3 regions of the Clostridium fungisolvens genome follow, and region 1 is predicted to be linked to each of the others. Evidence: riboswitches for the same ligand, from Rfam matches in the RefSeq annotation. Region 1 holds a riboswitch; each other region holds the start of a gene.
The links. A riboswitch is a leader RNA that binds a small molecule or an ion and turns the genes downstream of it on or off. The one in region 1 is predicted to bind S-adenosylmethionine.
Positions count from the first base shown of each region.

Region 2: linked by a shared signal. The riboswitch ahead of bsdtw1_RS18555 (epoxyqueuosine reductase) and the one ahead of bsdtw1_RS16325 (methionine ABC transporter ATP-binding protein) in region 1 are both predicted to bind S-adenosylmethionine.
Region 3: linked by a shared signal. The riboswitch ahead of bsdtw1_RS13580 (hypothetical protein) and the one ahead of bsdtw1_RS16325 (methionine ABC transporter ATP-binding protein) in region 1 are both predicted to bind S-adenosylmethionine.

Region 1 covers NZ_BLZR01000001.1:3,715,771-3,719,056, forward strand. Annotated here, with positions in the region: gene bsdtw1_RS16320 (methionine ABC transporter permease) at 1-336, opposite strand, end outside; gene bsdtw1_RS16325 (methionine ABC transporter ATP-binding protein) at 329-1,294, opposite strand; SAM riboswitch class I at 1,395-1,510, opposite strand; gene bsdtw1_RS16330 (MFS transporter) at 1,702-2,937, opposite strand; gene bsdtw1_RS16335 (sulfite exporter TauE/SafE family protein) at 3,054-3,286, shown strand, end outside.
Region 2 covers NZ_BLZR01000001.1:4,195,763-4,199,048, reverse strand. Annotated here, with positions in the region: gene gpmA (2,3-diphosphoglycerate-dependent phosphoglycerate mutase) at 1-539, shown strand, start outside; gene bsdtw1_RS18565 (zinc ribbon domain-containing protein) at 584-820, opposite strand; gene bsdtw1_RS18560 (TetR/AcrR family transcriptional regulator) at 841-1,428, opposite strand; SAM riboswitch class I at 1,588-1,693, shown strand; gene bsdtw1_RS18555 (epoxyqueuosine reductase) at 1,968-2,807, shown strand; gene bsdtw1_RS18550 (trans-sulfuration enzyme family protein) at 2,873-3,286, shown strand, end outside.
Region 3 covers NZ_BLZR01000001.1:3,091,986-3,095,271, reverse strand. Annotated here, with positions in the region: gene spo0A (sporulation transcription factor Spo0A) at 1-480, shown strand, start outside; gene bsdtw1_RS13585 (MerR family transcriptional regulator) at 828-1,274, shown strand; SAM riboswitch class I at 1,794-1,894, shown strand; gene bsdtw1_RS13580 (hypothetical protein) at 1,998-2,351, shown strand; gene bsdtw1_RS13575 (NUDIX hydrolase) at 2,548-3,072, shown strand; gene spoIIM (stage II sporulation protein M) at 3,189-3,286, shown strand, end outside.

The sequences.
Region 1 (3,286 bases):
TATAACTCTTGCTATAAATGGCGCTGCCCCTATTGTTAAAGGAACCAGAGCTGCTGTTTCACCTATACTTTTACCTACTATAAATCTTGTAAGTGGTATTATTGCAACTATTAATATGATGAATGGAAAGCTTCTAAATATATTGATTATAAAATCTAATACACTGTATATTATTCTGTTTGGCTTTAACCCATTCTTATCAGTTACTATAAGTACAATTGCTAGTATAAAGCCTAGTATACTTGCAATAATAGTTGATATTATCACCATATATAGCGACTTTCCTAAAGCTGGTACCAAAACTAGATTAAAAAACTGACTAAAATTATCACTCATTTATAGTAACCTCCCATCCAACATGCTTAGAATCTAAATAGTTTATAATGTCCTGTTCTTTATCTTTACTTACATTAATAACTAATGATCCTAGTACATCATCTCTAAATTTTTCAAGTTTACCCCAAACTATTGAAAAATCGATGTCTAGCTCTCTTGCCATTGAGGTTATTATACTTTGATGCGAGTTATCCTTAGGGAATAATATCTTTATGTTTACTCCTTCAGTTGGCAGTATCTCTTCTTCCCCAAGAAGATTTTTTAAAGCTTTAGTATGTCTTAAGAAAAGCTCTTCAACATTTCCAACTTCAAGAACTTCTCCACCTTCAAGTATTGCTACTCTTTGGCATACTTCTTTAACTACTTCCATCTGATGAGTAACTACAACTATAGTTATCCCAAGTTTTTCATTTATCTCTCTTAAAAGTGATAATATTGATTTAGTTGTTTTAGGATCAAGTGCTGAAGTAGCCTCATCACAAAGAAGAATCTTTGGTTCTAGTGCTAAAGCTCTTGCAATTGCTACCCTCTGCTTTTGTCCACCACTAAGTTGTCTTGGCTTACTTTTTGCTTTGTCTTCTAATCCTACAATCTTTAGAAGTTCATCTACTCTAGTTTTTACTTTAGCCTTTGGTATGCCCCAACATTCCATCGGTAAAGCTATATTGTCATACACATTTTTTCTTTCTAGAAGAGAAAAGTGTTGGAATATCATTCCTAGATCCTTTCTGAAACTTCTCATTTCCTTACCTTTAAGGTCTTTCACTTCTTGTCCACCAACAGTAACACTTCCTGCATTATAGGACTCAAGTCCGTTCAGACATCTAAGCAAGGTTGACTTTCCAGCCCCACTATGGCCAACCAATCCAAATATTTCGCCCTCTTTGATATCTAGATTAATGTCTTTAAGAACTTGTATATCATTGAAACTCTTATTTACACCTTCAATTTTTATCATACAAATCCCCCTAAATTGATTATTAAACAATAATTATTATCATATAAACAGAACAAAAAACGCCCGAGAATAAACTCCGGCGATATAGACCCTGAATTTACTCTCATCTCTCAACGCAAAATGCGTCGCAGGAATTGGCACCATTGTATATGTAAATGAACATATACGGGTTGCCGGGCTTCATCGGGCCAGTCCCTCCACCTCTCTAGATAAGAACGATAATATTTAATTTGTTTTCCATTGATACAACTATAATATCTTTTCCGAATTAAATCAATAGTTTTTTAAATTATTAAGAATATATTATTAATATATGAACATTATTAACAATCTATTAAAGAAACCTTTTACATTACTTTGTTATTTGTTATTTATTTATTAGTATTCCTATTGGAAGCCTGTGTATATTAATTAAGTAACTCTCTATCTAACTTTTCTTGTTTCATAACTAATGTATAAATAATAAATCCTATAATTACAGTAACTACTCCTGATATTATAAAAGCATCAGTTACGCTTAACCATTTGGATATCACTCCCTCAAACAAGCTTCCTAGTGGTGTTGCCCCTGCAAACACCATTGCATATACACTCATTACTCTTCCTCTAAATTCATTTTTGGACTTCAATTGAATTGTAGAATTAGCAGTTGTTGAAAATAACACATTAAATACCCCTGCAATAAACAATGTTACGATAGATATTCCATAATCTTTAAATACTCCTATAAATACTAACATTATAGATATCACTGCTCCTGCCAAAAACATAATTTTTCTTTTTGGTCCTCTACTTCTAGTTGCAACAGTAAAAGCAGAAATCATCGACCCAAGCCCCATTGCAGACATAAGATATCCATATCCATCAGAGTCCATATTCAGAACTTGTTTTGCGAGTAGCGGTATTAAAACACTATAATTCATAGCAAAGGTAGATACAAAAAACACTAACAATATTGTAAAGAGTATATCTTTAGAATTGAAGACATATTTTAGTCCTTCTTTTATATCTAACATCATATTTTTCTTCTCAGCATTTTGCTTTGGCTCACCGCTAACTGAAATCATATAAATACCATATACTAAAGGTATAAAACTAATTGCGTTTAATAAGAAGCAAATGAAAAAGCCAAAGAATTTAATCATTATTCCTGCAACTGCTGGTCCAACCATTCTAGCTGCATTAAACACAGTTGAATTTAATGCTATTGCATTCATCAAATCTTCTTTTCCTACAAGTTCTATCATAAAAGACTGTCTCGCTGGCATGTCTACAGCATTACAGCACCCTAGAATAGCTGCCAGAACAAGAATATGCCAATATTGTATCTGATGAGTAAACACTAAAAAGGTTAGTATAAAGGCTAGTATTCCCATTATGGACTGAGTGATAAGTAATATCTTCTTCTTAGGATAATTATCAATCAAGGCACCTGCAAATAATGAAAATAATAAAACTGGAGTAAATTGCAGTGCACTTACAAAACTTAGTTTAAGAGCAGAATCAGTTAAAGTTACTACAAGCCAAGACTGTCCTGCATTTTGCATCCATGTTCCTATAAGTGAAACTACGGATCCCATAAAAAAGAATCTGAAATCTCTATGTTTTAATGCCCCAAGGGTAAACCTCCCCCTTTTATTCATTGCTTATCCCTTCTTCCTTTACCTACGATAAAATCTTTTTAACGTCATATTTAAAATTATTACAAACTATGATAATATTTTCAATTGAGGGATAGTTCATAAGGGGGATATTTATATTGATTAGTTTAATTTTACTCTGTATTTCAGGTTTTATCGCAGCATTCGTTGACTCTATTGCTGGAGGTGGAGGACTTATCAGCCTGCCTGCTTACATGCTTTTCGGATTACCACCACATATAGCACTTGGCACAAATAAGTTTTCTTCTACTACCGCATCCTTTACTTCCTCTATTAGATTTATAAAAGAAGGAAAAGCAGATTTATCCTTACTAAAGTACATAGTACCTTT
Region 2 (3,286 bases), 480 kb from region 1:
TGTGGATACCTATCCATAATTCTTGGAAGCTTAACGAAAGACACTACGGTGCGCTTCAAGGGTTAAATAAACAAGAAACTGCTGAAAAGTATGGAGAAGAGCAGGTTCATAAATGGAGAAGATTTGTTGATGTTAGACCACCAGAACTTAGTAAAGATGATCCAAGATATCCTGGTCATGAGATAAAATATAAAGGATTGTCAGAAGAGCAATTACCACTAACAGAGAACTTAGCTGACACTGAAAAGAGAGTGTTACAGGACTGGTTTCAGGAAATTGTTCCTGCTTTAAAAGAAGATAAGAAGGTTATAATAGCTGCTCATGGTAATACTTTAAGAGCTTTGGTTAAATATTTAGATAATATATCTAGTGACGGTATAGCAAGTCTTAACATACCAACAGGAACACCTTTGGTATATGAACTTAATGACGATCTAACTCCAATTAGACATTACTATCTATCATTAGACGGAAAGCTTCCAGAAATGGCAATTCCTAAAGATATTAATGAAAGCAAACAATTAGTAGGAAAAGTATAAGATAATAAGGCTTTTGCATAATTAAATGCAAAAGCCTTATTACTTTATTTTTGCCAAGCTGGAAGCTTAGCCATCATTGATTTTGCAACTTCATTAGCAACATTAGTGTCTAATCCCTGAGTTTTGATTATGAAGTTAGTTAATGAACTAAGTTTTTCCTCATAAGATTGCATTGCTCCATCAGGACGTGCACAATATTTACAATAATCCTTTCGTTCATCTTTACTAGCGAAATCTTCGACTGTTTCCATAGGCATTCCACATGCGATACAAGTTTTCATTTAATAACTACCTCCTAAAATTATATTTTTATCAAGTTAATGTAATGATGTAATAATTGTGTTCCATAGTTTTTTAGTACAGACTTATTGGGTGAGAAAAGGTCACCATTGGTTAAATAGTAGTGTAGTAATCCAACCCAAGTGTTATAAAGTAAATCAATAGAAAGAGGACGTATGTTTCCAAGAGATATTTCTCTTTCAGCAGCTAAACTAATGTGATGAGAAATAGTTGAGTTGATGCTAATATACACATTACGAACTTCTACAGGTAAAAGTCTTCTTTCGATTATCAGTCTAGTATAAAAAGCTTCAAACTCTGATAACGCAGTTATATGTGCTTTTAATAAATCCTCTAAAGTGCTTTCTTCACTGACCAACTCATGTAGACGAGTTGCAATCTTATTGCCAAATTCATTGATAACAGCTATAAGTAGCTCTTCTTGAGTAGGAAAGTGGGAAAACACAGTGCCGTGAGACACTTTAGCAGCCTTTGCAATATCTATGGTCCTTGTTGATAAAATACCATTTAAGCTAAACTGCTCCATTGCTATTTCTATTAACTTGCTTCTAGTTTCTCTTTTTTGAATTTGTCTTTTATTTTCTGTCATAGTACCACCTTAATTTGATGAGCATAAACTCATTGAGTTACAACTCAATAATAATCTTGTATATAAGTATTGTCAATATGTTTTCATAATAAATTTAGATTATTTTCTTATTGACACAATATAGAAAATATTATATAAATAAAATAATAATTTAATAAAGTCTTATTAAGAGTGGTGGAGGGACTGGCCCTTTGAAACCCAGCAACCAGTATGTTTCATTTGCATACATGGTGCTAAATCCTGCAGCAATGCTGAAAGATAAGGAACGTGTTATAAAAATCTCTTTCAGTGAAGAGATTTTTTTGTTTTTTAGGAGTTATAATTTTTTTTAATCTTTACGATAAGTTTTTTTTAAGGAGGGAAGATTTTTAACGATGATTTACAATTTTATAAAGTCAATTACAGATAACTAAAGGAACTGATTTTGTTTGAAATAAATAATGGTATTTATATATATCCTTGCAATGATTTAACCTTAGAGAACCAGTGTATGCAAATTTTAAAGTTAATTAGTCATAAATAAAGAATGAGGAGTTTTTATGTCTGATATAAATGGAAGTAATAAATTAAAACAAGATATTATAAATAAAGCTAAGGAAATGGGGGCAAATATTATAGGCTTTGCTTCAGTGGATAGATGGGATGAATTTAAAGAAACATCGCCAGAGTATTTTCCGCAAAATATATGGCCTGAAACGAAGTCAATAATTGTTTTAGGAATACAAATATTTTTGCCAATGCTTGAAACTACACCTTCTATAGTTTACTCGGAATTATATAATACAACTAATAGATTATTAGATGAAACAGCCTATAAGCTAGCGAATTATTTAAATACATTAGGGCATAGAGCCTTTTATTTTCCAAGAGATGGGTATGGAGACATATCTATATTGGTGAAGAAACCAGCGGCTGCCTTTTCACATGTATTGGCAGGAAAGTATGCAGGACTTGGAACTATAGGTTATAACCATACTTTATTAACTAAAGAATTTGGACCTAGAGTTAGATTGGTATCTGTTTTAACTGATGCTGTAATAGAGCCGGATGAACTTTTAAATAAGGATCTTTGTATTAAATGTGAAATGTGTAAGAGATGCTGTCCAGCTAGTGTTTATACTACTACAGAAACACTTATAGCAAATATGGACAAGAAAAAATGTGCGGAATACCATTCAAAGCTTAAGGATGCCTATGCGTATCCCTGCGGTGTATGTATAAAAGTATGTCCTATAGGTGAGGACAGGAAAATATATGGAAACAATGCTAAAAAGTATTTGAATGAAAAACAGGCACTAGCAACTTGTGAAGGAATTGAAGAATATGCAGGATGGATTCATGCTAGAAATCATGGTTCAAAGGAAGTTAAATCTGAATAAAGTTTGGTTATTTTAATTTCAACGAACTCAGAAAAATATAAAGATTAAGATTGGGGGATTTATAAATGAAAGGCAATTTTAGTACAAGACTCACTCACTTAGGAGAAAAAAGTCCTAAATCAGTTTCAAGATCCAAGACTATTCCAATATCAATGACTTCAGTATTTGTGTTTGATGATGTAGAAACTCTTGATAAAGTTTATGATAACGAAGAAGAAGGGTATGTTTACTCAAGAAATGGTAATCCAGGACATGATGCTTTAGAAGAGATAATAGCAGGAATAGACGAAGCAGAAGATGCGCAGGTATTTTCATCTGGAATGGGAGCCATAGCAATGTCGATAGTTGCTAATGTAAAGGCTGGAGATCATATAATAGCAGCAAGTGTCTTATATGGTGGAAGCTACACCTTTTTAAAGCAAGAACTTGCAAAATTTAATGTTGAAGTAACATTTGTAGATGTGGTAAATGAAAGTATT
Region 3 (3,286 bases), 620 kb from region 1:
GATATGGATGTATTTACAAAGAGAATAAGACAAATGTTTAATGATACAATATCAGGAGATTCTACTAGAAAAACTGTTCCTCTAATGGAAACACCAGAAGTTAAAGTGGAAACTAAGAAAGAACCATTAGATTTAGAATCCGAAATAACAAGCATCATTCATGAAATTGGAGTTCCTGCTCATATTAAGGGATATATGTACTTGAGAGAAGCTATAAGCATGGTAGTAAATGATATGGAACTATTATCTGCAGTAACAAAAGAATTATATCCTTCTATAGCAAAGAGATATAATACCACTGCAAGTAGAGTTGAAAGAGCTATAAGACATGCTATAGAAGTAGCTTGGGGAAGAGGACAAGTAGATGCTATAAACAAATTATTTGGCTACACTGTTCACAATGATAAGGGTAAGCCAACAAATTCTGAATTTATAGCTATGGTCGCTGATAAATTAAGACTTAAGAATAAAGTGAGCTAATATATTTAAATAGCTTTTGAAATTTGGAATAATTTGAAAGAGTATAAGAGCTTTTTTGGATATATTCAAATTTATAAATTTTAAATAATTTATAATAAGCCTTCTATTTTCACTTAGGTGATGTAGAAGGTTTTTATTTTTAGTATATTTAGCATCTTCTTTATAACCATTTAATTTCAACAATGTTTTAAATATAGAATTTTACAGTACACCATTTATTGATTTTTTTATAATATTTTAACCTAATGCAATAAATTTGAAGGTTAAATAATACCTATGTAGAATATACATAGGTAACATAATAAGTAAATTTTTGTATATGATTTATGATATAAAGGGGAGTTAATATGGGGAAAATATTTAAAGACGGAGAATTAGTGAAAAAAGCTTATAACGCTGTCATAAAAGGCAATGCTATGCCAATAGCAATTGTTATATTAGGAATTTGTTTAGTTTTTAGTGTAAACTCATTAAAAAAATCTATTACAGATGTAGCGAGTTCATCTGAGTTTAATGGTCGGTCTATTGCAAATGGAATGTACGCTATAGCGCAATCAAATTCTAATATAAGTAACGTCATGAACAATCAAAACAACAACTTAATTATGAATGGTAAAACTATGCTTGATTTTGTAGATACCTATAGATATTTAAATATATCAGAAGATGATTTAAATAAACTTGTTGCTAATTCAGATACAAAAATTCCATACCTAAAGGTTAATGGAAAATATATTTTTAATAAAAATGCACTAGACAAATGGCTAGAAACTGCAAGAGTTGAAGTTAAGTAATATGCTATGCAAAGAATGATTTTGAAATAAAATGGTTAATCATCCGATGCTTTAATGAGCTTTCGCAAAGAATTAATATGATTTTGTCATATTCCATGGCTAAAACTGTAAACTCACTACGTTCGAACAGTACAGTTTATTAACGCCATTCCATCTGAAAAAATCATTTAATTCTAATAGCTCGCTCATAGAGCATCTCCTGCTTAACCATTTTATTTCAACTTAATATTTTAGCGGCATTTAATAATATAAAAATGCTAAAATGTAAATAAAGTGCTAACAATTTTGAAACAACAACAATTTAATTGACTTTAAAGTAGAGAAATATTATAATGTAATAAAAGTAAATAATATTTATCAAGAGTTATGGAAGAGGATTAGCTCGTTTGTACCATAACACCAACCTGTTTTATTCAAGGTGGTAATACTAATAAAGATAAGTGGTTTTTTGATTGTAAACTACCTCTTATCGTACGATTAGAGGATTATTTTATTTTTAAGATATAAAATTGAATAGTTTGCTTATAAAGAGTAAGGGAGAGAATGGGCTCGATGAACTTACAGCAACCTACCACGGTGTGGTGCTAATACCTACCATATTTCATATGGGACTATAAGATTGATATAGAGATTATGGCTTCCTTATAGATATAAGGAAGTCTTTTTTAATGTAAAGTAAGGTATAAAATTATTAGCAATTTTTAAATAAAAGGGGAGATATTTGTGAAGGGTTTAAATGAAGTAAAGAAAAGTGGATTTAGCAAAAACTCTTTTTCGGATACAGTAATAAGGAGTAGTGCAAATACAGAAGAATATGTAAGTTATGTTATTTCATTAATAAACAGCAACCTATTTAATGGAGCGGATACAGTAGACTATTTATTAGATGAAGAGAGTCTTTGCCTATATCATGGGCAGAATGAATTTCTAAATATATCGCAGAAGTATGTAGATAACTTTAGACAAAGAGGGAATTTTGCTTTTGATAAATTTATATTAGATATATTGTCGGCCAATGGATTTGATATAAATAAACGTAATAATTACTATAACAAATTGAAAAGAGTATGCATGTAATTGTAGTGTAAGCTTAGAGATAAGCTTATTCTATATTTACTTTTGTGAAAATTTGGTATATTATTTAACTTAAAATGAAATTTAATAAAAATCTTCTATTATAGAAAAATAAAATTTGTATGGATCAATAATATTATTAGTTTTATTAAGAAAAAAGTGAAGATTAATTAAAGATGCGAAAGTTCGGAGGAAAATTATGAGTTTCAAGTTAGATGAAAAAACTTTACAAGAGGATTTGAAATATACTGGAGATTTTATAAAAGTAGTAAGAAGTAGGGTGGAACTTCCAGATGGAAGAGTTGGTCATAGAGATATAGTTAGACACCCAGGGGCTGTGGCAATAGTGGCTATAAAAGATGATGGAATGATCTTAATAGTAGAACAATTTAGAAAACCAGTAGAGAAGATACTTCTTGAGATACCAGCGGGTAAGCTAAATGCTGGTGAAAATCCTATGGAAGCGGCAAAAAGAGAGTTAGAAGAGGAAACTGGTTACGGCTGTACTAACATCCAGTACTTAGGTAAGATAGCAACGGCACCTGGATTTTGTGATGAGTATATAGGGATTTATAAAGCAACAGGACTTACTAAAGGTGAAACAGACTTTGATGATGATGAATTTATAAATCTAAAAGAATTTAGACTAGAAGAATTAAAGGATATGGTAAGGCAAGGTAAAATTGAGGATGGAAAAACTATTGCAGCTCTTCAATTTATATAGATAAAATATTTGTTAAAAAAAGTTCATCTTATATTCACCAAATACATAATTTCTTTAAGTATATCTTGAGAGATTTGAACATAATATTTATTAAGCAAAAAAAGGGGGATAAAAAGATGAACACATTTATTAATAAAATTAATGAAAACTTAAGACAAAATAAATTAATTTACTTAATAATTACTGCGGTATTTATTGTAGGATTAGTTTTAGG